Regions from separate parts of the Agrobacterium vaccinii genome, predicted to be linked through region 1. Evidence: predicted binding sites of a transcription regulator. Region 1 holds the regulator's gene; each other region holds the start of a gene.
The links. The regulator LexA, encoded in region 1, represses DNA repair genes until DNA is damaged. The targets are predictions, from matches to a motif close to TGTTCNNNNTGTGTTCNG.

Region 1 (6,031 bases):
TTCTCGACGCCCTTACCCAGGTAGCGCTTGCCACCATCACGCAGTTCAACGGCTTCGTGTGCGCCTGTCGATGCGCCCGATGGAACCGCCGCACGACCGAAAGAACCGTCTTCCAGATAGACATCGACTTCAACGGTGGGGTTGCCACGGCTGTCGAGGATTTCGCGTGCGATGATATCGGTAATGGCTGTCATGATCTCTCCCTTGGGACTGGAACAGGAATTTCAGATGCCTGTCTTAAAGTGCATCCCGAAAACTGTGAAGCGCTTTTCGGATGAGCGGCGCGATAAACGGGACAACGGAAATGGCGACTCGATTTGAATTTCTTCCGTCGCTGTAGACGACGCACAAGAATTTACAATGACGGCGCCCTCTTCCAGACGCCTTCCTTCTCATAAAAATCGATTAAGGCCAAAAGCCGTCACGCAGCCTTGGAGATGTTGTCGAAGGCCAGCAGTTTTTCCAGAAGCTTCGGCATATTCTTGAGGTGCACCATGTTCGGCCCGTCGGACGGCGCATTATCAGGGTCCTCATGCGTCTCCACGAAAAGACCAGCAACGCCCACGGCCACGGCAGCACGAGACAGCGTTTCAACAAACTCCCGCTGACCGCCGCTGGAACCACCCTGCCCGCCAGGCTGCTGCACGGAGTGCGTGGCATCGAACACCACGGGCGCACCGAGCGATGCCATGATGGGAAGCGAACGCATATCGGAAACCAGCGTATTGTAGCCGAACGAGGCCCCGCGCTCGCAGAGCAGTACGTTCGGATTGCCGCTATCGTTCAGCTTCGCCAGCACATTCTTCATGTCCCAAGGGGCCAAAAACTGACCCTTCTTGACGTTGATGACGCGACCGGTCTTTGCAGCCGCCACCAGCAAGTCAGTCTGGCGGCTGAGAAATGCCGGAATCTGAAGGATATCCACGACAGGCGCGACGATGCCGCACTGTTCCTCGTTGTGAATATCCGTGAGAACCGGAAATCCGAACTGGCTTTTCAGCTCCGAAAAAATCTCAAGCGCCTTATCGATGCCGATACCGCGCTGACCGGAGAGCGACGTGCGATTCGCCTTGTCGAACGAGGATTTGTAGACCAGACCGATACCCAGCTTGCCGCAAAGGTCAGCCAGCGTTTCCGCAATCATGAAGGCGTGGTCGCGGCTTTCCATCTGGCACGGCCCGGCAATCAGCGAGAAACGCTCGGTGTTGGAAAAAGAGACCGCGCCCGCACCCTCGCCAGCAACCACTTTCAGATTATTCGTCACACTCATGATGATTCCCCTGATACAAAAGGGACGCTTCGCAGCCGACGCCGCCGAACCATCCTGCAATCTCTCAAAACTCGCCACGCACTTAGCAGCAAGCAGCAGCGAAGTCACGGCATGACGTGGCAGGCGAGGTAGAACACCCATAGGACATCTATCAACGATGTCTTAAATGATTTGGGATGACTATTGGGGATTGCAGAACACATGTGGAACATATAGTGTTCGTTCTGTATTTGTTTCACGAATCTAAGCCTCAAAGCTTCAAGGGTGTTTACTCCATGCTCACGCGCAAACAGCAGGAACTGCTTCTCTTCATTCATGAGCGAATGAAAGAGTCCGGCGTGCCGCCGTCCTTCGATGAAATGAAGGATGCGCTCGATCTTGCCTCCAAATCCGGCATACACAGGCTGATCACGGCATTGGAAGAACGCGGATTCATTCGCCGGCTACCGAATCGTGCCCGCGCGCTCGAAGTCATCAAGCTTCCCGAATCGTATTCACCGCAGAATAAGCCGCAGCGAGGCTTTTCACCCAGCGTCATCGAGGGCAGTCTCGGCAAACCGCAGCCCGTGCAGCCGCCGCCTCCCGCTGCCGCAAACGATCGCAACCCTGATTCGGTGAGCGTACCGGTTATGGGACGGATTGCTGCGGGCGTGCCGATTTCGGCAATCCAGAACAACACGCATGATGTCGTCGTGCCCATGGATATGCTAGGTGCGGGCGAGCATTACGCGCTTGAAGTCAAAGGTGATTCGATGATCGAAGCAGGCATCTTCGATGGCGATACGGTTATAATCCGCGATACGAGTACGGCAAATCCGGGCGATATCATTGTCGCACTGGTGGACGAGGAAGAAGCGACCTTGAAACGCTTCCGTCGCAAAGGCGCGTCGATTGCGCTGGAGGCAGCAAACCCTGCCTATGAAACTCGTATCTTCGGACCTGATAGGGTGAAAATTCAGGGCAAACTCGTTGGCCTGATCCGCCGCTATCATTGAGACCTTCTGGGGCAGATTTGATTGTCTGCCCCGCCTTGGTATTTTCAATTTTCGGTATTTGCGACACTTGATGCTTAGTGGTCGAAGTTCGCTTGAGCTCGGACCGGTATATTATGCGTGTTTTAAACGGATAATTCGCTCAGGACGGTTTCAAAAACCGGAAATCATTAGCCGGGTCATCATTTTTTCGAATCGCGCGCCACTTCGATAGTCTATGACGTTTTGAGCACGTTTTTAGTGGTGATGAATGCGGTTGAGCAGCGGAATATAAGGTTTTCCGATCTCAGCGCGATGCTGGAAAGCTACTCGCTTGAGCGAATGACAAAACATCAAATAATTTGAAGACCACCATCGCGCAGACTGTCTGTATTGAAAAATTTTCCCGCGCTAACATGGTATGCGCAACGAGGGATCTTGAGATGTACGATCTTTACATAGCCAACAAGAATTATTCCTCCTGGTCATTGCGTCCGTGGGTATTGATGCGAACGCTCGATATTCCCTTCAGCGAGAAACTCACGCCCTTCGGCAATTCAGCACAGGATTTCGCAGTGTTTTCGCCAACGGCAAAAGTGCCCTGCCTTGTCGAAAACGAGTTCACCGTGTGGGACACGTTGTCGATAACAGAATATCTGGCCGAACGGCACATTGGCGTTTGGGCTGGTCATGCGAGGGCGCGTGCCTGGTCCCGTTCTGCAGCAGCAGAAATGCATTCCGGCTTCCAGACGTTGCGCAACGAGCATCCTATGCATGTCGGTCTTCGCATACAGCCAGTAGCGATCAGCGAAGCTTTGCGGAAAGACATCTCCCGCATAGACGCACTTTGGCAGGAAGGTCTGACATCCTTTGGTGGGCCATTCCTGGCAGGAGAAACATTTACGGCGGTCGACGCGTTTTTCTGTCCCGTCGCCTTCCGCTTTCAGACCTACGCAACGGCCTTGTCTCCCGAGTCAGAAGCTTACAAGAACCGTCTTCTCGCCCTGCCAGCGATGCATGAATGGCAAGATGCGGCTTTGCTGGAACCGTGGCGCGATGCGGAACACGAGGCGGAAGCCAAGGCCACCGGAGAATGGCTCGCGGATTTACGCTCAAAGCCGTGATCTCTGGGTAAACCTCCTATCGCGAGCGCACGCTGTGGCGTAGTTTTCTAGAGGAAAGAGTATTTGAAGGGTATAGCCGAAGCGTTTCAACCCGCACCCTTCGAGCCAAGCGTCGTCACCGCGAAGTCGACAACATCGTCGCGATATGCGGCGGAAGGGACGTGTCGAAATCTCTTTTGCGCCAGTCATAGCTCCGGTGCATGGTCCAGAACCGATTCACACCCTCCATCGCAGCCTCAGCTTTGACGATGGGGGCGTCCTTGTCGCCGAGCCAGATTTCCAGTGAGCCGGTTCGGCGCAATATGTCCTGGCTGATGAGAATGGCGCCGGAATAGCACTCGGTAAATGAGACACGTCGTGTCGTCACGATCAGGTCGGCGATCTCGCATGCGGTCCCAGTCAGCGTACTGTCGAAGATCACGGCTATTGCAACGCCGGTTCGGGATTTGGCAACGCACCAGCTATCCTTCCGGCACGTGAAGCGCTCTGTTTTGGAAAGCGCGTTTCGCATCTCCTCCGTTGCTTTTGCCTTATCTCTCTCGCTCAAACCAGTGCGCCGTGTAGTGGGTGGCTCGTCGGCATCAGCCTCGTCACCATCAGGTGACTTTGCGGTTTCCAGCATGTCTGGCGGGTTATGTCGTTCGGATAGGGGCAGCGCCCTCACCCATTGGTCATAGATGAAACCCGAGGCCCGCTGCTTTGTCGTCGCCACCGCATCCTCCGTCAGTAGCGCGACCAGAGAAGCGTCCTCGTAGATCAGCAAATCCGGCCTTGCCCTCCATTGCTCAACGACCAATAATCCAAACCCGGCGGCAATGAACGGCAAGCCTATCAGCGCCAAACGTGTGCGTAAGAGCGCCAGCAGCAAAAAACCTGTCGTGGATACGGCGAGGAACCAGCCGTTCTGCCGCCCGATCGTCGCATCGCCACCCCAACTGGAAACGGTCTTTGCGATGTCGATCACCAGCGCCATGCCGTAGCCCATGACCTTCAGAAAGGGAGCGTCGAGCCCAAACGGCATCAACAGCATGCCAACCAGCGCGAACGGCATGACAATCAACGACATGACCGGCATAGCCGCCAGATTGGCCGCCAGCCCATATGTCGTGATCCGGTGAAAATGCTCGATGGAGTAGACAGCAGTCGAGATGCCACCGATCAGTGACGTCACCACGACACCGCCCATGATCGTACCAACCTTGGCCGCCAATGACAGCCACCATGGTGGACGGGATAGGATCCGCTGCTCGCGGTCGCCTCGCCACCTGCTCCAGAAGGCGTAGCCGGACACCAGTGCCAGCGTCGCCGCAAACGACATCTGGAAACTCGGACCCATCACCTCATGCGGTGACAGAACGATGATGACGATGGCGGAAAGCGCGATGTTTCTGAGACTGATCGAGGGCTTGTCCACCAGCACCGCGATCAGCATGACCGACATCATCAACCACGCCCGCTCTGCCGATACGGCAAACCCAGAGATGAGATAGTAGGCGAGCGTCATCAACAGCGCCGCAAATGCGGAGATTTTCTTCACGGGCCAGCGCTGCGAAAAAGCGGGAAACAAGCTGAAGGCGGTTCGCATTCCGACGAAGAAGATGCCAGCGGCCAGCGCCATGTTCAGCCCTGAAATGGCAACGATATGCGCCAACCCGGAAACGCGCAGCGCTTCCATCGTCTCATTGGAAATCGCGCGCCTTTCGTCGGTGATGATCGATGCGGCGAACGCGCCAGCGTCGCCGCCGATCAGGTCACGAATGCGTTGCGCAATATCGCTTCTGAGCTTGTAGAGCCACGCATCCGCTGCCCCCGTCCACGTTGTGGACTTTTGCTTGTCCGGCAATGTCTTCGGCGCACCGTAGAAGAAACCCGTCGCGCCGATTCCATTAAAATATGAAGCGAAGGCGAAGTCGTTTAGCCCCGGCAGCGCCGGGCCCGAGGGCGGCGATAGCCGCGCCTTTCCGGTGATCACACCACCAATGGCCACTGCCTCACGACGGCTGCGTGATACCAGCGAGACTTTCTGCGGTGGGCGGGACAGTTTTGGGCCCGATGTCGCGTCCAGAACCACGACATATCGCCAGTTTCCCCTCGCATCCAGTTCACGCCTCTCCACCGTCCCGGTAATCGTTGTCGTCACAGGCGTGTCGAGAATGATGGTACCGATGCGCCGCGCTTCGACATCAGCCAGCAGCATGCCAGTCATCAAAAGAGCCATGGCCTTCAACACAGCTGCAACAGTGCCCGGGCGGTGCAGCATGGCTGCGGCCCAGGCGCCGATCCCAACCGTAACGAACATCAAAAACCAGCGCGATGGCGTCGCGGGCAGACCGAACCATAGCGCAGCCCCCAACGCGATGAAGACTGGCACGAACAGGAAGTCCTGCCGGTGCATCACCTCCTGCTCGGCACAGGTGATGATCCATTGTTTGAGAGCACGAACCGACCAACCCCGGGCAGTTCCCTGCCCCGTTTCCAAGGCCAGCTCGCGCCGTGAGGTGTGAAGCGGCAACAGCAAATCATCGAGGTCCGCATGCGCAACGGAGCTCGTTTCCGCCAGGCGGAAATGCTGTTTTTCGTCCTGTGTGTTCAAACCCCGGCGCCCCTTGCCGCAGCCCTTAGTTTGCAACCCCAAAGAAAAGATTGCAACCTCTTGCTGAGTTAAG
Region 2 (6,031 bases), 310 kb from region 1:
TCAAGCCGCTGTTTGAAGCGCCCATTCACATCAAGGACCCGCATGTGGCGCTTGGCACGCACTTCTTCGAGGTCATCGATATGGACCGCGATAGCGGCAAGGCGGAGTGGAACGGTCTGACGCTGGAGAACTATCTGCCAGCCGCGGCGCGCAAACGTCTCGGTATCGACGTGGCCGATGTGCCGGGACGTCTCGATCCGTTGAGCGCGGTGCTCGACCGTCTGGATATCCCAAAGGATATTCGCGCAAAGCTCGAAGCAGACCTGACAACCGGCAGTTCGATTACGGTATCGGACCTCAGCCACGGGCTGGAGACCGGAGAGGGGACGGATTTCGTCACCATCACCCGCGACCGTCCTATCTGACGCAAGACGGGTGCTGCACGCAAGGCGGGAACGAAGTTTCTGCATGGGCGTTGAAATAGCTCGACAAGACAACTTGGAGAGCCATCAATGAACCTCAAATATGTAGCGGCAGCCGTCCTTGGACTGGCCTGTGTCTCGGCGGCGGAAGCGCCAGAGAATTACAGCATTTACGCAGGCCCGACGGTGGTGAGCGATCCCGTCATCCTCGACATCTATGACCGGGCGCTGGTGAAGTGTACGTATGAAGCCAGCACGCCGACACGCGGCACGGAGTTCACCACATCGCTTTATTATAATGCTGCACTGAGAGCGTGCCTGTCCCGTCAAGGCTTCATCGACCGTGGCGCTTACGCCTATCCGACCAACCGCCTGTTCTGAAACCACATGAAGTTTCTGCAACAAGCGGTTGTTATCGAATCAGATTAGCTCGACATCGATGACACCGGCAGCAGACCGGAAGGCCGCGCCGATTTCCGGCGATATACGATATTTACCGGGCAGTTCGAGTTCGATCTCGCGCTGCCCATCGTCTTTGATCAGCACGAAATAGACCGAACCGTCACCCTTGTTCAGGTGATGAGCAAGCGACTTCATCGGCCCGGAATCGCGCAGATAGACACGAAGCGCCTTCTGCATCTGCACTGAGCGCTGCTCCAGCGATTCAGCCGTCTGGATGCGCAGGCCGATGCCTTCGGGACGCTCTTCCGCCTGCACGGTGATGACGAGTGACTTGCCCACTTCCAGCAGGTCGCGGTACTGGCCGAGACCTTCCGAAAACAGAACGGCCTCATACTGCCCGGATGCATCGGAGAAAGTCACGATACCCATCTTGTTGCCGGTTCGGGTTTTACGCTCCTGCTTTCCAGTAACAGTACCCGCCAGACGACCTGCGGTGGCGCCCTGCTTTACCGCGGCTGTAAAATCGGCAATGTTTTGAACGCGCAGCTTATCCAGCACGGCGCGGTAAGTATCGAGCGGATGCGCCGTCAGGTAAAAGCCGAGAACCTGATATTCACGCAGCAGTTTTTCCGACGCAAGCCACGGTTGGTAAGCGGGTAGCACCAGCTTCTCCGGTCCGCTCGCACTGCCTGAGCCGAACATATCGTGCTGACCGCTGAGACGGCGGCCCTGCGCAAGTTGGGCATAACCGATTATGCGATCCAGCCCGCCGATCAGTTCGGCGCGGTCCTTGCCAAAGCAATCGAAGGCACCCGCGTTGACGAGGCTTTCCAAAACGCGGCGGTTGATCTGTTTGGGATCGATCCGCAGGCAGAAGTCTTCGAGGCTGGTAAACGGTGTGTCGCCGCGCACGTCCACGATATGATCGACCGCACCCTCGCCCACGCCTTTCAGCGCAGCCAGCGAGTAATAAATGCGGTTTTCGCCCGGCTCGAAACGCCGGTGCGATGTCTGCACCGAGGGCGCAACGATCTCGATGCCGAGGCGACCAGCGTCCTGTCTGAAATCGTTGACCTTTTCGGTGTTGGCCATATCCAGCGTCATGGAGGCCGCGAGAAACTCGACCGGGAAATGGGCCTTCATGTAGGCCGTCTGATAAGAGACTATGGCGTAGGCAGCGGCGTGGGATTTGTTGAAGCCGTAGTTCGCGAACTTGGCCAACAGGTCGAAGATGGTGTTGGACTGCGCCTTCGAGACGTCGTTGCGCATCGCGCCTTCAACGAAACGCTCACGCTGCTGGTCCATCTCCTCCTTGATCTTCTTACCCATGGCGCGGCGCAGAAGATCGGCTTCACCGAGCGAATAGCCCGAGAGAACCTGGGCAATCTGCATTACCTGTTCCTGATAGACGATAACGCCCTGCGTTTCCTTGAGAAGATAATCGATGGTCGGGTGGATCGACTCGATCTCTTCCTCGCCATGCTTGCGGGCATTGTAAACAGGGATGTTTTCCATCGGGCCAGGACGATAGAGCGCGACCAGTGCGATGATATCCTCGATGCAGTCGGGGCGCATGCCGATCAGCGCCTTGCGCATGCCCGCGCTTTCCACCTGGAACACCCCGATTGTCTCGCCGCGCGCCAGCATCTCGTAAGTCTTTTCGTCTTCCAGCGGAATCGCCGCCAGATCGACGGTAACGCCGCGTTTGGCAACGAAATCCACCGCGACCTTCAAGACTGTGAGTGTTTTCAGACCCAAAAAGTCGAATTTGACGAGACCGGCGCTTTCCACCCATTTCATGTTGAACTGGGTGACCGGCATATCGGAACGTGGATCGCGATACATCGGCACGAGCTTGGACAGAGGCCGGTCACCGATCACGATACCGGCGGCGTGCGTGGATGCGTGGCGATAGAGGCCTTCGATCTTCTGGGCGATATCCAGCAGGCGGGCAACGACGGGTTCCTTGTCGGCCTCTTCCTGAAAACGCGGCTCTTCCTCGATCGCCTTGGACAAGGGCGTCGGGTTGGCGGGATTGTTGGGCACCAGCTTGCAGATACGGTCCACCTGGCCGTAGGGCATTTCCAGCACACGGCCAACGTCACGCAAGGCGGCGCGCGCCTGCAAGGAACCAAAGGTGATGATCTGCGCCACCTGTTCGCGCCCATATTTCTGCTGAACGTAGCGAATGACCTCTTCACGCCTGTCTTGGCAGAAGTCGATATCGAAGTCGGGCATCGACACGCGTTCGGGATTGAGGAAGCGCTCGAACAGCAGCGAGAAACGCAGCGGATCGACATCGGTGATGGTCAGCGCATAGGCGACGAGCGAGCCTGCACCCGAACCACGACCGGGACCAACAGGAATATCCTGGTTTTTCGCCCATTTGATGAAGTCGGCAACGATGAGGAAGTAGCCCGGGAATTTCATGCGCTCGATAACGCCAAGCTCGAAATCCAGCCGGTCGCGATATTCTTGCTCGGTATATCCCGGCGCCATGCCGAGTGCGGAAAGGCGTTGCTCCAGACCTTCGACGGCCTGACGGCGCAGTTCCGCACCTTCCGCACGGTCCGCCTCCTCCGGGTCTTCGCTAGCGCCGGTAAAGCGGGGAAGAATCGGCCCGCGCTTTTTCAGCACATAGGAACAGCGCTGCGCAATTTCGATGGTGTTGTCCAGCGCCTCTGGAATATCCGCAAAGAGCGCCATCATCTCCTGACGGCTCTTGAGATAATGATCCGGGGTCAGGCGAAAGCGGGTGTCATCCGAAACGATGGCATTGTGGGCAACCGCCATCAGCGCGTCGTGCGCATCGTAGTCGTCACGTGACGGGAAAAACGCCTCATTGGTGGCGACCAGCGGAATGTCGTGCTCATAGGCGAGTGCGATCATACGCCGTTCATGCGCCCGGTCGAAATGACCCTGTCGCTGCAATTCGATATAGAGGCGGTCGCCGAACAAGTCCTTCAACGCCAAAAGCCGTCTGGTTGCCTGCGTGGCGTGGCCAGCCTTCAACGCCATGTCCACTGGGCCGCCGGATGCGCCGGTCAGAACGATGAGGCCGGAGTTATCGCCCTCGTCCAGCCATGACTTGGGCACGTTGACGGAGTGGCCCGTGCCTTCGCCGTCCAGATAGGCGCGGCTGATCAGATCGACCAGACGCTCATAACCAACGGCATTGGAGGCGAGCACAACGACGGCAGGAAGTTTGGCGAGGTTGTTATGCCCGCGCTTGTCATCGGTTGCATCCTGCATATCGATGGAAATCTGGCAGCCAATGATGGGCTGCAAGCCCTCATCTCGAGCCTTTTCGGAGAACTCGAGCGCGACGAACAGATTGTTGGTATCGGTGATGGCGATGGCTGGCTGGCCGTCCGAGACGGCCTTTGCCATGATCTTCTTCAAGGGCAATGCGCCCTCAAGCAGGGAGTAAGCGGAATGGACCCGCAGATGGACGAAGCCGGGTGTCTGTGCACCGCTACCAGCCGTTTCGCTGGTCACTGAAATCTCGCCCATATCGTCAAATCCCGTCATTCTGAGTCATCGAGATTTTCGGCTTTTCCGAAGGCAGAGTCTACCGCCTTTGGTTTGATTTACACGTCATTTCCGGTTGAAACGACGATGAGGCATCACATGGAAGTGAGGATTACCGAGAAGCTGGTGACGAAGAGTGCGATGGAAGCGAAGGCTGCGATGTCACGGATGATGTCGGTCATTTGTCTCTCCATACTTGTTATGTTCTAACTTTGTTCTCATTTCGTTTCGTTGTCAACGGCTTTTTTGTCACTCTCAGCTTGTCAACGCAGGCAGAGTCGTGGCGGTTCCGTCCTCGATTCGGGGCAAGCGCTTGAGTCCAAAACGAAAAACCCCGCGCAACAGGTGTTGCGCGGGGTCTTATGAAACGTCTCTCGCCCAAAGGCGGTGGCGAATTAGAACTCTACGATCTTGCCTTCGCTGAGCGTCACGCGGCGGTCCATGCGGCCTGCGAGCTCGTGGTTGTGGGTCGCGATCAGAGCTGCGAGGCCGGATTGACGAACGAGTGCCTCCAGCGCGCCGAAGACATAGGATGCCGTCTCTGGATCGAGGTTGCCGGTGGGCTCATCCGCCAAAAGCAGAAGCGGCGCATTGGCAACGGCGCGGGCGATGGCCACACGCTGTTGCTCACCACCGGACAGTTCCGACGGGCGATGATCGCCACGATGGCCGATGCGCATGTAATCGAGAAGCGCGCTGGCACGCTCCTTGGCTTCGGAATGCGGCAACCCCGAAATGAGCTGCGGCATCATGATGTTTTCGAGCGCTGTGAATTCCGGCAGCAAATGGTGGAACTGGTAGACGAAGCCGATGTCGCTGCGACGGATCAAAGTGCGCTGTTCGTCGGTGAGATCACCACAAGATCTTCCGTTGACGAAGACTTCGCCAGCATCCGGGTGTTCCAACAAGCCCGCCAGATGCAGCAGCGTGGATTTGCCGGTGCCGGACGGTGCCACGAGAGCAACGATCTCGCCGCTTTTCAGCTCGAGATCGGCGTTCTTCAAAATGGACAGGCTGTGCTCGCCCTGCCCGTACGTCCGTTCCACGCCCTTAAGCCGCAACGCTGTTTTCTGTGCCATGGTGTGATGCGGTCCTTATTCGTAACGCAGGGCCTGGACAGGATCGAGCTTGGAAGCCCGCCAAGCCGGAAAGATCGTTGCCAGGAAAGACAGGCCCAGCGCCATGATGACGACGGTCATCGTTTCGCTCAGCTGCATTTCCGCCGGAAGCTGGCTGAGGAAGTAAAGCTGCGGATCAAACAACACGGTGCCTGAAATCCAGGAGAAGAACTGGCGGATCGATTCCACATTGAGACAGACGAGAACGCCAAGGCCCACGCCCGCAAATGTGCCAACGATACCAATGGCGGCACCCGTCATGAAGAAGATGCGCATGATGGAGCCGGAGCTTGCGCCCATGGTGCGCAGAATGGCGATATCGCTGCCCTTGTCCTTCACCAGCATGATGAGGCCGGAAATGATGTTGAGCGCGGCTACCAGCACGATCAGCGTCAGGATCATAAACATGACGTTGCGCTCCACCTGAAGGGCGGAGAAGAAGGTCTGGTTTCGTTGTCGCCAGTCGGTGATATAAATCTGTCGCCCAGCTGCCGTCTCGACCAACGGCCTGATGCCATCGACATTGTCAGGGTGGGTGACGAAGAGCTCAATGGATTGAACGATGCCTTCGGCATTGAAATAAAGCTGCGCTTCTGACAGCGGCATATAGATCATCGA
Region 3 (6,031 bases), 140 kb from region 1:
GTTAACCATGTCATGTTCCCATGGTCATCGATACCAGATGGTATCGGCGACCAACAAGAACGGGAGCAGCCACCATGAACAAAGACATGGAAATGATGCTGAAAGGCTACGGCCTGACCACTGCCGAAATTCTCTACCGAATGCCGGATCATCCGGTCGTCCTGCAAACCTATCTTTGGCAGAACTACGATCTCGCACCCGATTTTCCCGAAATGCACGGTTTTCTGAAATTCTGGCAGGAAAAGCTGGATGGTCCGCTGCACTCCGTGCGCTACATTCATCGTCAGCTGATTTCCGCGCAGGAATGGCGTTCGCTGAAGGGCGAGTTCATTCTTCACTGACGAAACACATATTGCACCATCCGGCTTTGGAGACTAAGCAGGCGTCAAAACCTGACATCAAGCCGGGATGCGCACTGTGACGAACAACCAGAAGATCGACGAAGAAGCTCTTGCCGAGGCCTATAACCGCGCCCTTGCGCTGGAAAAGGCTGGCGATATCGACGCGGCCGTGAAGGCGTACGAAGACGTCCTCGCCATCGACCCGGAAGATCACGGTGGCGCTGCCGTGCGTATCGCGTCCATGGGTCGCGGCGAGACACCGCCCAAGGCGCCGGACGCCTATGTCGAGACCCTGTTCGACCAGCAGGCCGAAGCCTTCGAGGATATTCTCGTCGAGCAACTCGGCTATGCCGTGCCGATGATCGTGCGCCAGCGCCTGCAAGCACTGGAGCTCGGGCCCTTCAAGCGCATGCTGGACCTGGGCTGCGGCACGGGTCTGACGGGTGAAGCCCTGCGCGACATGGTCGATGACATCACCGGCATGGACCTGTCCGAAAACATGGTCGAGATCGCCCATGAGAAGGACATCTACGAGACGCTCTATGTCGCCGAAGTCGAGGACTTCTTGGAAGACAATGACGACGACGCTTTCGACCTGATCACGGCAACCGACGTGCTGCCCTATCTTGGCGCGCTGGAACCGATTTTCTTCGGCGCGGCGGAAAACATGGTCGAGGGTGGCCTGCTCATCTTCTCATCGGAAACCCTGGCCGACGACGTTCTGGCTGGTCGCCCCTTCATGGTCGGCCCGCACCAGCGCTTCGCCCACGCGGAAACCTATGTCCGTGAACGCTTGACCGCCACCGGGTTCGAGGTCGTCGAGGTGACCGACATCAACGTGCGCATGCAGGATGGCCACCCGACGCCGGGCCATCTGGTGATTGCGAAGTTCAAGGGATAAAAAAAGGCGCACCTGACGGGTGCGCCTTTAAACATATCCATGAAATGGGTGACGCCTTAAACCAGCGCCACCGCGATCTCAGCCGCAAGGCGTGCATTGTTGCGCACCAAGGCAATATTCGTATCGAGGCTGCGACCCTCGGTGATCTCGAAAATCTTCGACAACAGATATGGCGTGACCGCCTTGCCGGCGACCTCATCTTCCTCGGCATGGGACAGTGCGCGGGTGATATAGACCTCCATCTCCTCGCGGGAGATTTCGTCTTCTTCCGGCACTGGGTTGGCGATCAGCATGCCGCCATCGATACCCAGCTGTTCGCGCGTAGACTGGAAATTGGCAATCGCCGCCGGGCTGTTGAGCGACAGCGGGCTCTGGATGCCCGACGCGCGGGACCAGAATGCCGGAAATTCCGTCGATCCGAAGGTCACGACCGGCACGCCGTTGGTTTCGAGCACTTCGAGTGTCTTAGGAATATCGAGAATGGCTTTTGCGCCCGCGCAAACCACGATCACGGCGGTTCTGGCCAGTTCGGTAAGGTCTGCAGAAATATCGAAGCTTTCCTCGGCTCCGCGATGCACGCCGCCAATTCCGCCCGTGGCGAAAACCTTGATGCCAGCATGTTCAGCGGCAATCATGGTGGCGGCAACGGTGGTGGCGCCCGTGCGGCGCTCGGCAATCGCAAAGGCGATATCCGCGCGCGAAACCTTCATCGCGTCCTTGGTCTGGGCCAAGGCTTCCAGCTCATGCTTCTCCAGACCGATATGCAAGGTGCCATGAATGACGGCGATGGTTGCTGGCACGGCGCCCTGATCGCGGATGATCTGCTCGACGCTTTCCGCCATCTGGATGTTGCCGGGGTAGGGCATGCCGTGGGTGATGATGGTGGATTCGAGCGCGACGATGGGCGCGCCGCGCTGCTTGGCGGCGGCGACTTCTTGCGAATAAGCGATAGGCAGCAGTGAGGGCAGGGGCTTTGTCATCATAGGTTTCCGGATTTATTTCAGGGGTCTGTTCACACCATTTCGGCTGGCGGCACAAGAGCCAGCATGGCGTCCAGCGTTTGCGGGTTCAATTCATGCGCCGTGGCGCTAGGTGACTGTACGGTGATGGCGGCAGCCGCCGCACCCCAGCGAAGCGCCTGCGATGGAGGCTCTTTGCGCAGTGTCGCGGCCAGATAGCCCGATGCCATGGCATCGCCTGCACCGGTCACGTCCCGCACGGCCTCGATCAAGGGCGGGCGCAGAATAGCGGTTTCGCGCTCGGAAAATGCAACGACCTGCCGCGCTCCGCTGGTGATGACACCACCGCGCAGGCCAAGCGCTGCGAGATGACGCGGCCAATCGCTGGCATCCTCGACGGTCTGGCCGGTCAGTGCCCGCGCTTCGGCTTCGTTCATGAACAGCATGTCGATATCAGGTAATGCCGCCTTAAGCCTGACGACCTTTGCCGGAGAGATGGCGATGGCGGCCAAATGCTTGCCGCAAACCCTCGCAGCGACGCCGATGGCGCTCAGCGTGTCCTCTGGCAGATTGGCGTCGCACAGGATGACATCGCAGCCCATGATCGCTTCGCGAACGGCGCGCACCCGCAGGCGGCGCGGTGTGAACAGGCGGTAGAGCTCCATATCGGCAATGGCGATGACGAGGTTACCGTCACGCTCCAGAATGGCGGTGTAGCTCGGCGTGCGCCGGTCGAGAAAGGTAAACGGCGTGTCCTCGACGCCTGCATCGTGGGCTGCCGTCGCCACGGCCGCGCCATTCGCATCGCCCCCGCGTGGTGCGATCAGCCTGACCTGAAAGCCGAGGCGCGAGAGATTGCGCGCCGCATTGAAACCGCCGCCGCCTGCCTCTTCCATCCATGCGCCGGGGTTGCTGGCACCCATGGTCGTTTCGGTCTCGATCATGCCTCGCCGGTCTATGTGCGCACCGCCCAGAACGAGTATTTTTTTCACTGCCAAATTTCCTGTTTCGATAGGCCGGAGGTAGGTCGATTCGTGCCGGACGGGTCATTCCAACCCTATTTTAAGTGCCTCTTTTTCCACAGACAAAAAAGAAAAACAAAAGTGGAACAAAGGACTTATCCATATTTGTTTTCAATATGATGATCGCGCCTTGTGGAATGAGAACAAATAAAGTACAAAATCCCCACAGAGAGCTTCATTGCCTGTGCGGCTTCAATAATCTAAAGGTGGTTTCCAGATGGCACAAAATTCTTTGCGTCTTGTAGAGGACAAAGCAGTGGATAAAAGCAAGGCACTGGAAGCGGCGCTTTCCCAGATCGAACGTGCGTTCGGTAAGGGATCGATCATGAAGCTCGGTTCCAATGAAAGTATCGTCGAGGTCGAGACCATTTCAACCGGTTCACTTAGCCTCGATGTTGCGCTCGGTATTGGCGGTTTGCCTAAGGGCCGTATCGTGGAAATTTACGGGCCGGAAAGCTCCGGTAAGACGACACTGGCGTTGCAGACCATTGCAGAGGCCCAGAAGAAGGGCGGCATTTGCGCCTTCGTGGATGCCGAACATGCGCTTGACCCGGTCTATGCCCGCAAGCTCGGCGTCGATCTGCATAATCTGCTGATCTCCCAGCCGGATACGGGTGAACAGGCGCTTGAAATCACAGATACGCTGGTGCGTTCGGGTGCCGTTGACGTTCTGGTCGTCGACTCAGTTGCGGCGCTGACGCCACGTGCGGAAATCGAAGGCGAAATGGGTGATAGCCTTCCGGGTCTTCAGGCCCGTCTGATGAGCCAGGCGCTGCGCAAGCTGACGGCTTCGATCTCCAAATCGAAGACCATGGTGATCTTCATCAACCAGATCCGTATGAAGATCGGCATCTCCTACGGTTCTCCGGAAGTGACGACAGGCGGCAACGCGCTGAAGTTCTACGCTTCCGTTCGTCTCGACATTCGCCGCATCGGCGCCGTCAAGGATCGCGAAGAAGTGGTCGGCAACCAGACGCGCGTCAAGGTCGTCAAAAACAAGATGGCGCCTCCCTTCAAGCAGGTCGAATTCGACATCATGTATGGCGAAGGCGTTTCCAAGACCGGCGAACTGGTGGATCTGGGCGTGAAAGCTGGTCTGGTCGAAAAGGCCGGTGCCTGGTTCTCCTATAAGAGCCAGCGTCTGGGGCAGGGGCGTGAAAACGCGAAAACGTTCCTCAAGGAAAATCCTGCCGTGGCCGAAGAAATCGAACTGGCGCTGCGCCAGAACGCCGGATTGATCGCCGAGAAGTTCCTCCAGAATGGTGGACCTGAAGCGGATGCGGATGGGGTCGATCCCGACGCATGATCAGACCTCACGGGGTTGAGGTCTTGATATATTCGAGCATTTGAAGATCAAAGGTCGTGCGATTGTGTCGCGCGGCCTTTATTTGTGCTGTAACCCCGCCCTCTTTGGCTGGACAGGCAGGGTGGCGGACGATAAAAGCCAGTGTTTTTTATGCTATAGCCGCGGGATCGCGTGGAAATGAAGGACTTCTGATGAGCGGTGTAAATGAAATCCGGTCGACCTTCCTCGACTACTTCAAGAAGAACGGCCACGAGATCGTGCCATCCAGCCCGCTGGTGCCGCGCAATGACCCGACATTGATGTTCACCAATGCGGGCATGGTGCAGTTCAAGAATGTTTTCACCGGACTGGAAAGCCGCCCCTATTCCACAGCCGCCTCGTCGCAGAAGTGCGTGCGTGCCGGTGGCAAGCATAACGACCTCGACAATGTCGGCTACACCGCCCGTCACCACACCTTCTTCGAAATGCTCGGCAACTTTTCCTTCGGCGATTACTTCAAGGAAGAGGCGATCAGCCATGCATGGAACCTGATCACCGGAGAATTCGGCATCGACAAGAACCGCCTGCTGGTGACGGTCTACCACACCGACGACGAAGCCTTTAACCTGTGGAAGAAGATTGCCGGTTTCTCCGACGACCGCATCATTCGCATCCCGACAAGCGACAATTTCTGGGCCATGGGCGATACCGGTCCTTGCGGCCCTTGCTCCGAAATCTTTTATGACCACGGCGATCACATCTGGGGCGGCCCTCCCGGTTCTGCCGATGAAGATGGTGACCGGTTCATCGAAATCTGGAACCTCGTCTTCATGCAGTATGAGCAGGTGACGAAGGAACAACGCATCGATCTCCCGCGCCCGTCCATCGATACCGGCATGGGTCTCGAGCGTATCTCCGCTCTGCTTCAGGGCAAGCATGACAATTACGACACCGACCTGTTCCGCGCGCTGATCTCCGCTTCCGTTGAAGCGACCGGTGTTCCTGCGGAAGGCGAAAACCGCGCGAGCCATCGCATCATTGCCGACCACCTGCGCTCCACAGCCTTCCTGATTGCCGACGGCGTTCTGCCATCCAATGAAGGCCGCGGCTACGTTCTGCGCCGCATCATGCGCCGCGCCATGCGCCATGCCGAATTGCTGGGTTCGCGCGAGCCGCTGATCTGGAAGCTGCTGCCCGCCCTCATCCAGCAGATGGGCCGCGCCTATCCTGAACTGGTGCGTGCCGAAGCACTAATATCCGAAACGCTGAAGCTGGAAGAAACCCGTTTCCGCAAGACGCTGGCCCGTGGTCTGACGCTGCTGTCGGATGCGACATCCACGCTCCACAAGGGCGATATGCTGGATGGCGAAACCGCCTTCAAGCTTCACGACACCTATGGTTTCCCGCTCGATTTGACGCAGGACGCGTTGCGCGCCCGCGAAATCGGCGTTGACGTTGCTGGCTTTACCGACGCGATGGAGCGCCAGAAGGCCGAGGCCCGCTCGCACTGGACCGGCTCTGGC
Region 4 (6,031 bases), 570 kb from region 1:
GTCATCAACACGACGGACAGCAACAAGGCGATCTCGGACTCGAAATCGCTGCGCCGCGCGACGCTGATGCAGAAAGTGCCTTATTACACGACGATGTCAGGTGCTGAATCCGCAGCGCTTGCCATAAAGGCGCTCAAAGCCGGCAGCTTGGACGTAAGGCCTTTGCAAAGCTACTTTTGATCCGAGCAGATCATAGAAGGTTCATAAACCGGCCTGCCAACATGCAGGCCGGTTTTGCTTTATCCAGACTTTATCATTCGGCATGGCGAATGGAGGGAAGATGATGGACACAATGGAGATTTTTAACGAGCGGCTGTTCTCAGTCGACCGCGAGACGCTGTTTCAGGCATTTGCTAATCCGAAGCTGCTGGAACAATGGTGGGGTCCACACGGCTTTACCAATAAGATCACCGCATTCGACTTTCGTCCCGGCGGCACATGGACCATCACCATGACAGCCTCGGACGGCACGGATTTCCACAACGTCTTGACGTTTCGCGACATCGTAGCGCCGGAAAGCATCGTGTTCGAGCACCATGAGCCGATGCACGTCTACACGATGAGCATGAACTTCATCAAAAACCGTGCTGGTACGATTTTGCAATGGCGAATGGTGTTTGAAGCGACGGATGCAAACCTGCATCTGGAGAAATTCATCACCGCCGCCAACGAGCAGAATTTCGACCGCCTTGAGGCGGTTTTAAACGAGATAACAACATCAAGCTGACAGCGCGGCAGCTGACGCGGGTCCCACCTCCATCAGCCTAAGAACTGCCTGCATATCCTCCCGGAACCGCTGAAACTCCTCGGCCTTTCTTTGCTCTTCCGGTATGCGCAACAAATAAGACGGATGCACCGTCACGAAGAGCATCCTGCCGCCGTCCATGGGTATGGGCCTGCCGCGCATGTCCGACAGTTTTTCCTTCAAATCCGTCAGCGCAAACATTGCCGTCGCTCCCATCGCCACAATGAGCTTGGGTTGAACCAGATCGATCTCCCGCGTCAGCCACCAGCGACAACGCTGCACTTCGCCCGCGTCCGGCCGCTGGTGAATGCGCTTCTTTCCGCGCGCCTCGTATTTGAAATGCTTTACGGCATTGGTGACGTAGAGCGATTGGCGCTCAATTCCCGTCTCGCCCAGCACCTGGTCGAACACCTTGCCCGCCGGACCGACGAAAGGACGTCCGGCCAGATCTTCGAAATCTCCAGGCTGCTCGCCAACGACCATGACGTCAGCATTGACAGGGCCTTCTCCAAACACCGTTTGCGTTGCCTTGCAATGCAAAGGACAGAGCGTGCACCCTTTCGCCTCGTGCTTCAAACCTTCCAGCGTATCTGCATCCGGCAAAACGGGCGCTGGCCTGCTTTCCGCCGCCGCCTGTATGCGATGGTGAAACAGTTGCGGCTCGGTCGCCGCCTTTACGCCCATTTCCAGCACGCGGGCCTCAGCGTTCAGGATAAGGCCGGGTATGAGGTCCGCTTCGGGCAGGTTCTTCCAGTATTTCTTCGGCATCTCCGCCGTCATCGCCTTGATTTTCAAGCGGGCGGGATTGAAAATATTGGCGTAATAGGTGCGCCACAGCTCATCCGTCTCATCGGACAAATCCGGCTGCTCGGCGGCAAGCCGTGATGTTTCGAGTGTTTTACCATCCCAGCGCGCCGACCCCTTGGGCGTTGCGATGACCCAGTCCATATCGGTGAAACGACGCTGAAAAAACGCAGCCTTTCGCTCGACGATGAAATGGTCAGGCTCGAACCACGCAATGAACCGGCGGCGAGCGGCGACACCCTCCGGCAGTGGCACTTCCTTGAAACGCACGAAAGCCGTCATCTTGTGGCTGTCGCGGCGCACGGATTTTTCCATCTTCCGCGCTTCGGAAACATCAGGGTCGGACTTGAACTGCAACAGCGCCCTGTCCTGCCCTAAACGCCACAGCAACCGATACAGCAATGAAAACCGTTCCGGTGCGCTGTGACAAATGATGGTTTGTGCCAAGGGAATGAAGGCCGAGGGCACGTTGACGTTGGCCGATCCGCCGCTCGATGGCAACCGGTCACCCTCCTCAAAGCCGAACAACCCTTTCTCTTCCCCCTGAAACCGCCAGTCGATCTCCTGCGGCGCGACATTTGCGGAAAGAAACGTTCGCGCAGCATCGCGCCACTCGTTGAAATCTCCCCGGCCCTCCAGCGCCACCCTGTACATTACAGCAGCGACAATTGTTCAGGCTTTGGGGTAAACATGTCGCGCAGGTCGGGACGCTCCGTCAGCTTGCCGGGAGTCCATCCTCCCGCCACCACAAAGGCTTTCACCTTTTTCAACGAGACGCCAAAGCGGGCGATATCCTCCAGCCGCAACTGCCGGAAACGCCGCGATGAGAGAATAGATTTGACGGTCTTGGTGCCAAACCCCGGTACACGCAGCAGCATCTCGCGATCTGCCGAATTCACGTCCACCGGAAAACGCTGGCGATTGGCCAAGGCCCATGCCAGTTTCGGATCGATATCCAAATCCAGCATACCGTCTTTCTGCGTCGAAGCGATTTCGCCGATATCGAAACCGTAGAAGCGATAGAGCCAGTCCGCCTGATAAAGCCGGTGCTCGCGCATCAAAGGCGGCTTGATCAGCGGCAGGTTCTTCGACGAATCGGGAATAGGGCTGAAGGCCGAGTAATACACACGTCGCAATCCATAACTACCATAGAGGCGCGCGCTCGTGGTCAGAATGGTCGTGTCGTTGGCACCATCGGCACCGACGATCATCTGGGTGCTCTGGCCCGCCGGGGCAAATCGTTTCACCCGCTTCGTCCGCAGCGTCGGTTCCCCAGCCTCCTCGATTTTCAGGCGAATATCGGCCATGGATTTTCGGATGTTGGCGGGCTGCTTTTCAGGTGCAAACTGGCCGATGCCGCTATCGGTGGGAAGCTCGATGTTGATCGACAGGCGGTCTGCATAAAGCCCGGCCTCTTCCACCAGATGCGCCGATGCCTCGGGTATGGATTTGAGGTGAATGTACCCCTTGAAACCGTGGGTCACGCGCAACTCTTTGGCCACCCGCACCAGTTCTTCCATCGTATGATCGGACGAGCGGATAATGCCGGAGGACAGAAACAGGCCCTCAATGTAATTACGCCGGTAAAACTCCAGCGTCAGCCAAACCACCTCTTCTACCGTAAACCGTGCCCGCTCCACATTGCTGGAAGAACGGTTGACGCAATAAGCACAGTCATAGATGCAGAAATTGGTCAGCAATATTTTCAGCAGCGAAATGCAGCGTCCGTCGGGCGCATAGGCATGGCAAATGCCCGATCCTTCCGTTGAGCCTAACCCTCCCGACCCAGAAGAACTACGCTTTGTCGTGCCGCTGGAAGCACAGGACGCATCATACTTCGCTGCATCGGAAAGGACGGCCAAACGCTCTCTAATCGACTTTTTCATAACAATGTTCACTATATGTTCTTGAAATCTCTGTCAAGAACGGTCTAAAAAGCTTCAGTTTTTTACAGGAAATCATCAGGTTCAAATTTGCTGGCAATCCGTTGCCGACTTCTGATATAGTCGCGGGAATTGTGATTTTGACTGGTTCCGTGGTTTTGCCCCGGGACCTGTTTCTTTTTGTGTCTGCGGGTACCGCAGGATGAATGCGAGGAAGAAAAAAATGGTAGAAAAAGTACCGATGACTCAGGGTGGATTCGTCAAGCTGCAGGAAGAACTCCGCTGGCGTCAGCAGGAAGAGCGTCCCCGTATCATCGAAGCTATTTCGGAAGCGCGCGCCCATGGCGACCTGTCCGAAAATGCGGAATATCACGCCGCCAAGGAAGCCCAGAGCCACAATGAAGGCCGCGTTGCCGAACTTGAAGACCTGACGGCCCGCGCCGAAGTCATCGACCTGTCGAAAATGTCTGGCTCCACCATCAAGTTCGGCGCAACCATCAAGCTGATCGATGAGGATTCCAACGAGGAAAAGACCTACCAGATCGTTGGTGATCAGGAAGCAGACGTGAAGCAGGGTCGCATCTCGATCTCCTCGCCCATCGCCCGTGCCCTCATCGGCAAGGAAGTCGGCGACAGCATCGAAGTGAACGCGCCGGGCGGTTCGCGCGGTTACGAAATCCTCTCCGTCAACTGGGGTTGATTCCCAGATCCCCTCCCCGCGAGATCCCGATCGTGCCCTATGTCGACTTGGCCGATGTCCAGGTGCTTGCGCCCAACTTCAAGCGCAGGCTCTCTGGCGTAACATCCACCATCATTCAACTCCTGCCCGTTCAAAACAGGCAGGGGCAGATGGTGGCCGCCATTGGGCCAGGACTACCACCAGACCTGCCGCATGTTCGCTTTCGCGATCTGTGGCGCCTGTGGCAGTTGGGTCCCCGCCGCACGCCCCGCATCTGGCACGCCCGCCGCAACATCGAAATGCTACCCGGCATCGTGATGCGCGATATCCTGCGCATGAAGCTAAAGCTGGTCTTCACCTCTGCCTCCCAACGCAAACACAGCGGCTGGACGAAGTTCCTCGTCTCGCGCATGGATGCAGTGATCGCAACCAGCAGCAAGACGGCGTCCTATCTGGAGGTGCCGAGCACCGTCGCGATGCACGGCATAGACACAGACCGTTTCTCCCCGCCCGCCGATAAGGCCCAGGCAAAGCAGTCGCTTGGCCTTAATAGCGGCCAGAAATATGCCGGATGCTTCGGTCGGGTTCGCCATCAAAAGGGTACAGACCTTTTCGTAGACACCATGATCGCCGTTCTGCCACAACATCCGGACTGGTCTGCTATCGTCGCCGGGCGAGCAACCGGGCCGCATATCGAATTCGAAACGGGGCTGAAGGATAAGGTTCGCGCCGCAGGCCTCAGCGACCGCATTCTCTTCGTAGGCGAACACACCAACATCAATGCCTGGTACCGCGCCCTAGACCTCTTCATCGCCCCCCAGCGCTGGGAAGGCTTCGGCCTGACCCCACTGGAAGCCATGGCGACGGGTGTTCCGGTCATCGCGACGGACGTGGGTGCTTTTCCTGAATTGATAACGGCGAATACCGGTGAAATCACCCCCCGCAATGATTTGGGAGGCATGAGCGCGACAGCAACACGCTGGATGACAGACGATGCAATGCGCGGCGAAGCATGCGTTGCAGCACGTCAGCACGTCGGGCAGCATTTCACCATCGGGGGCGAAGCGGCCAATCTTGGTCGCATCTACGACGCTGTTACGGCTTACGTTTGAAGAGTTCGATATAGGCTGAGGCGACAGCTTCTTCAGAAAACTGCTGCATCAAGGTTGCGTGTCCACCGACAGCGACACGTTCAGCTAGAGCCCGGTCACCCAGAAGATTTCCGATCGCCGCTGCAAAGCCCTTTTCATCATCAATCTCGGCCAGCAACCCGTTCTCGCCATCTTTCATAAACCAGGACGGCCCCTCGGATTTGGAGGAGACGACCGGCTTTTTCTGCGCCCAGGCTTCGAGAATGACATTGCCCAGCGGCTCATGGCTGGACGCCATCACGAACACATCAGCCGCCGCCACATAGGGTCGCGTTTCGTCCTGCCAGCCGATGAAGCGAACGCGATCACGCATGTCGCGCGAATCGACTTGCGCTTCTAGCGCTTCGCGCTCCTCCCCATCTCCCGCCAGCCACAAATAGACCCCCGGCAGTGTGGAGACGGCATCGATCAGCGTGTGAAAACCCTTGCGCTTAACGAAACGCCCCATGGACATCACCACGGGCGCATCCGGCGGCGTATCCAGTTGCGCCCGAGACACCGGCGCGATCTCCTGCGTGCTGGTGAAGTTGGAGATGACCTCCACCCCACGCGTCCAGCCAATGTTTTTCACGTGTTCGGCAATGCCGGGCGTGTTGCAAACGAGAATGTCGGTATTCTTGAAGTAATCCAGTTTTGTCGGGTAATCGCCCAGCCGAGATAACTTGATGCAGCCCTTATAGGCTGGCATCAACCGGCTTGGGCGTGTCGCCCAAGACATCAGCGCATTGGGCTGTTCGTGTCGCGCCATGCGCATCACCTTCATAGGCAG

Region 2: the regulator LexA is predicted to act here: its motif matches at 4,498-4,515, upstream of dnaE (DNA polymerase III subunit alpha).
Region 3: the regulator LexA is predicted to act here: its motif matches at 3,363-3,380, upstream of recA (recombinase RecA).
Region 4: the regulator LexA is predicted to act here: its motif matches at 3,441-3,458, upstream of HRR99_RS10410 (putative DNA modification/repair radical SAM protein).

What each region holds. Positions count from the first base shown of each region.
Region 1 is NZ_CP054150.1:1,519,619-1,525,649, forward strand. It holds gene eno (phosphopyruvate hydratase) at 1-194, opposite strand, end outside; gene kdsA (3-deoxy-8-phosphooctulonate synthase) at 422-1,270, opposite strand; gene lexA (transcriptional repressor LexA) at 1,546-2,265, shown strand; gene HRR99_RS07665 (glutathione S-transferase family protein) at 2,685-3,365, shown strand; gene HRR99_RS07670 (ComEC/Rec2 family competence protein) at 3,481-5,958, opposite strand.
Region 2 is NZ_CP054150.1:1,207,058-1,213,088, reverse strand. It holds gene HRR99_RS06220 (L,D-transpeptidase family protein) at 1-365, shown strand, start outside; gene HRR99_RS06215 (hypothetical protein) at 453-743, shown strand; gene dnaE (DNA polymerase III subunit alpha) at 783-4,277, opposite strand; gene HRR99_RS06205 (ABC transporter ATP-binding protein) at 4,691-5,374, opposite strand; gene HRR99_RS06200 (lipoprotein-releasing ABC transporter permease subunit) at 5,390-6,031, opposite strand, start outside.
Region 3 is NZ_CP054150.1:1,663,421-1,669,451, reverse strand. It holds gene HRR99_RS08370 (usg protein) at 75-341, shown strand; gene HRR99_RS08365 (class I SAM-dependent methyltransferase) at 418-1,242, shown strand; gene HRR99_RS08360 (pseudouridine-5'-phosphate glycosidase) at 1,299-2,222, opposite strand; gene HRR99_RS08355 (carbohydrate kinase family protein) at 2,255-3,193, opposite strand; gene recA (recombinase RecA) at 3,441-4,529, shown strand; gene alaS (alanine--tRNA ligase) at 4,721-6,031, shown strand, end outside.
Region 4 is NZ_CP054150.1:2,093,148-2,099,178, forward strand. It holds gene carB (carbamoyl-phosphate synthase large subunit) at 1-180, shown strand, start outside; gene HRR99_RS10400 (SRPBCC domain-containing protein) at 281-727, shown strand; gene HRR99_RS10405 (UdgX family uracil-DNA binding protein) at 719-2,203, opposite strand; gene HRR99_RS10410 (putative DNA modification/repair radical SAM protein) at 2,203-3,435, opposite strand; gene greA (transcription elongation factor GreA) at 3,656-4,132, shown strand; gene HRR99_RS10420 (glycosyltransferase family 4 protein) at 4,165-5,223, shown strand; gene HRR99_RS10425 (glycosyltransferase) at 5,207-6,031, opposite strand, start outside.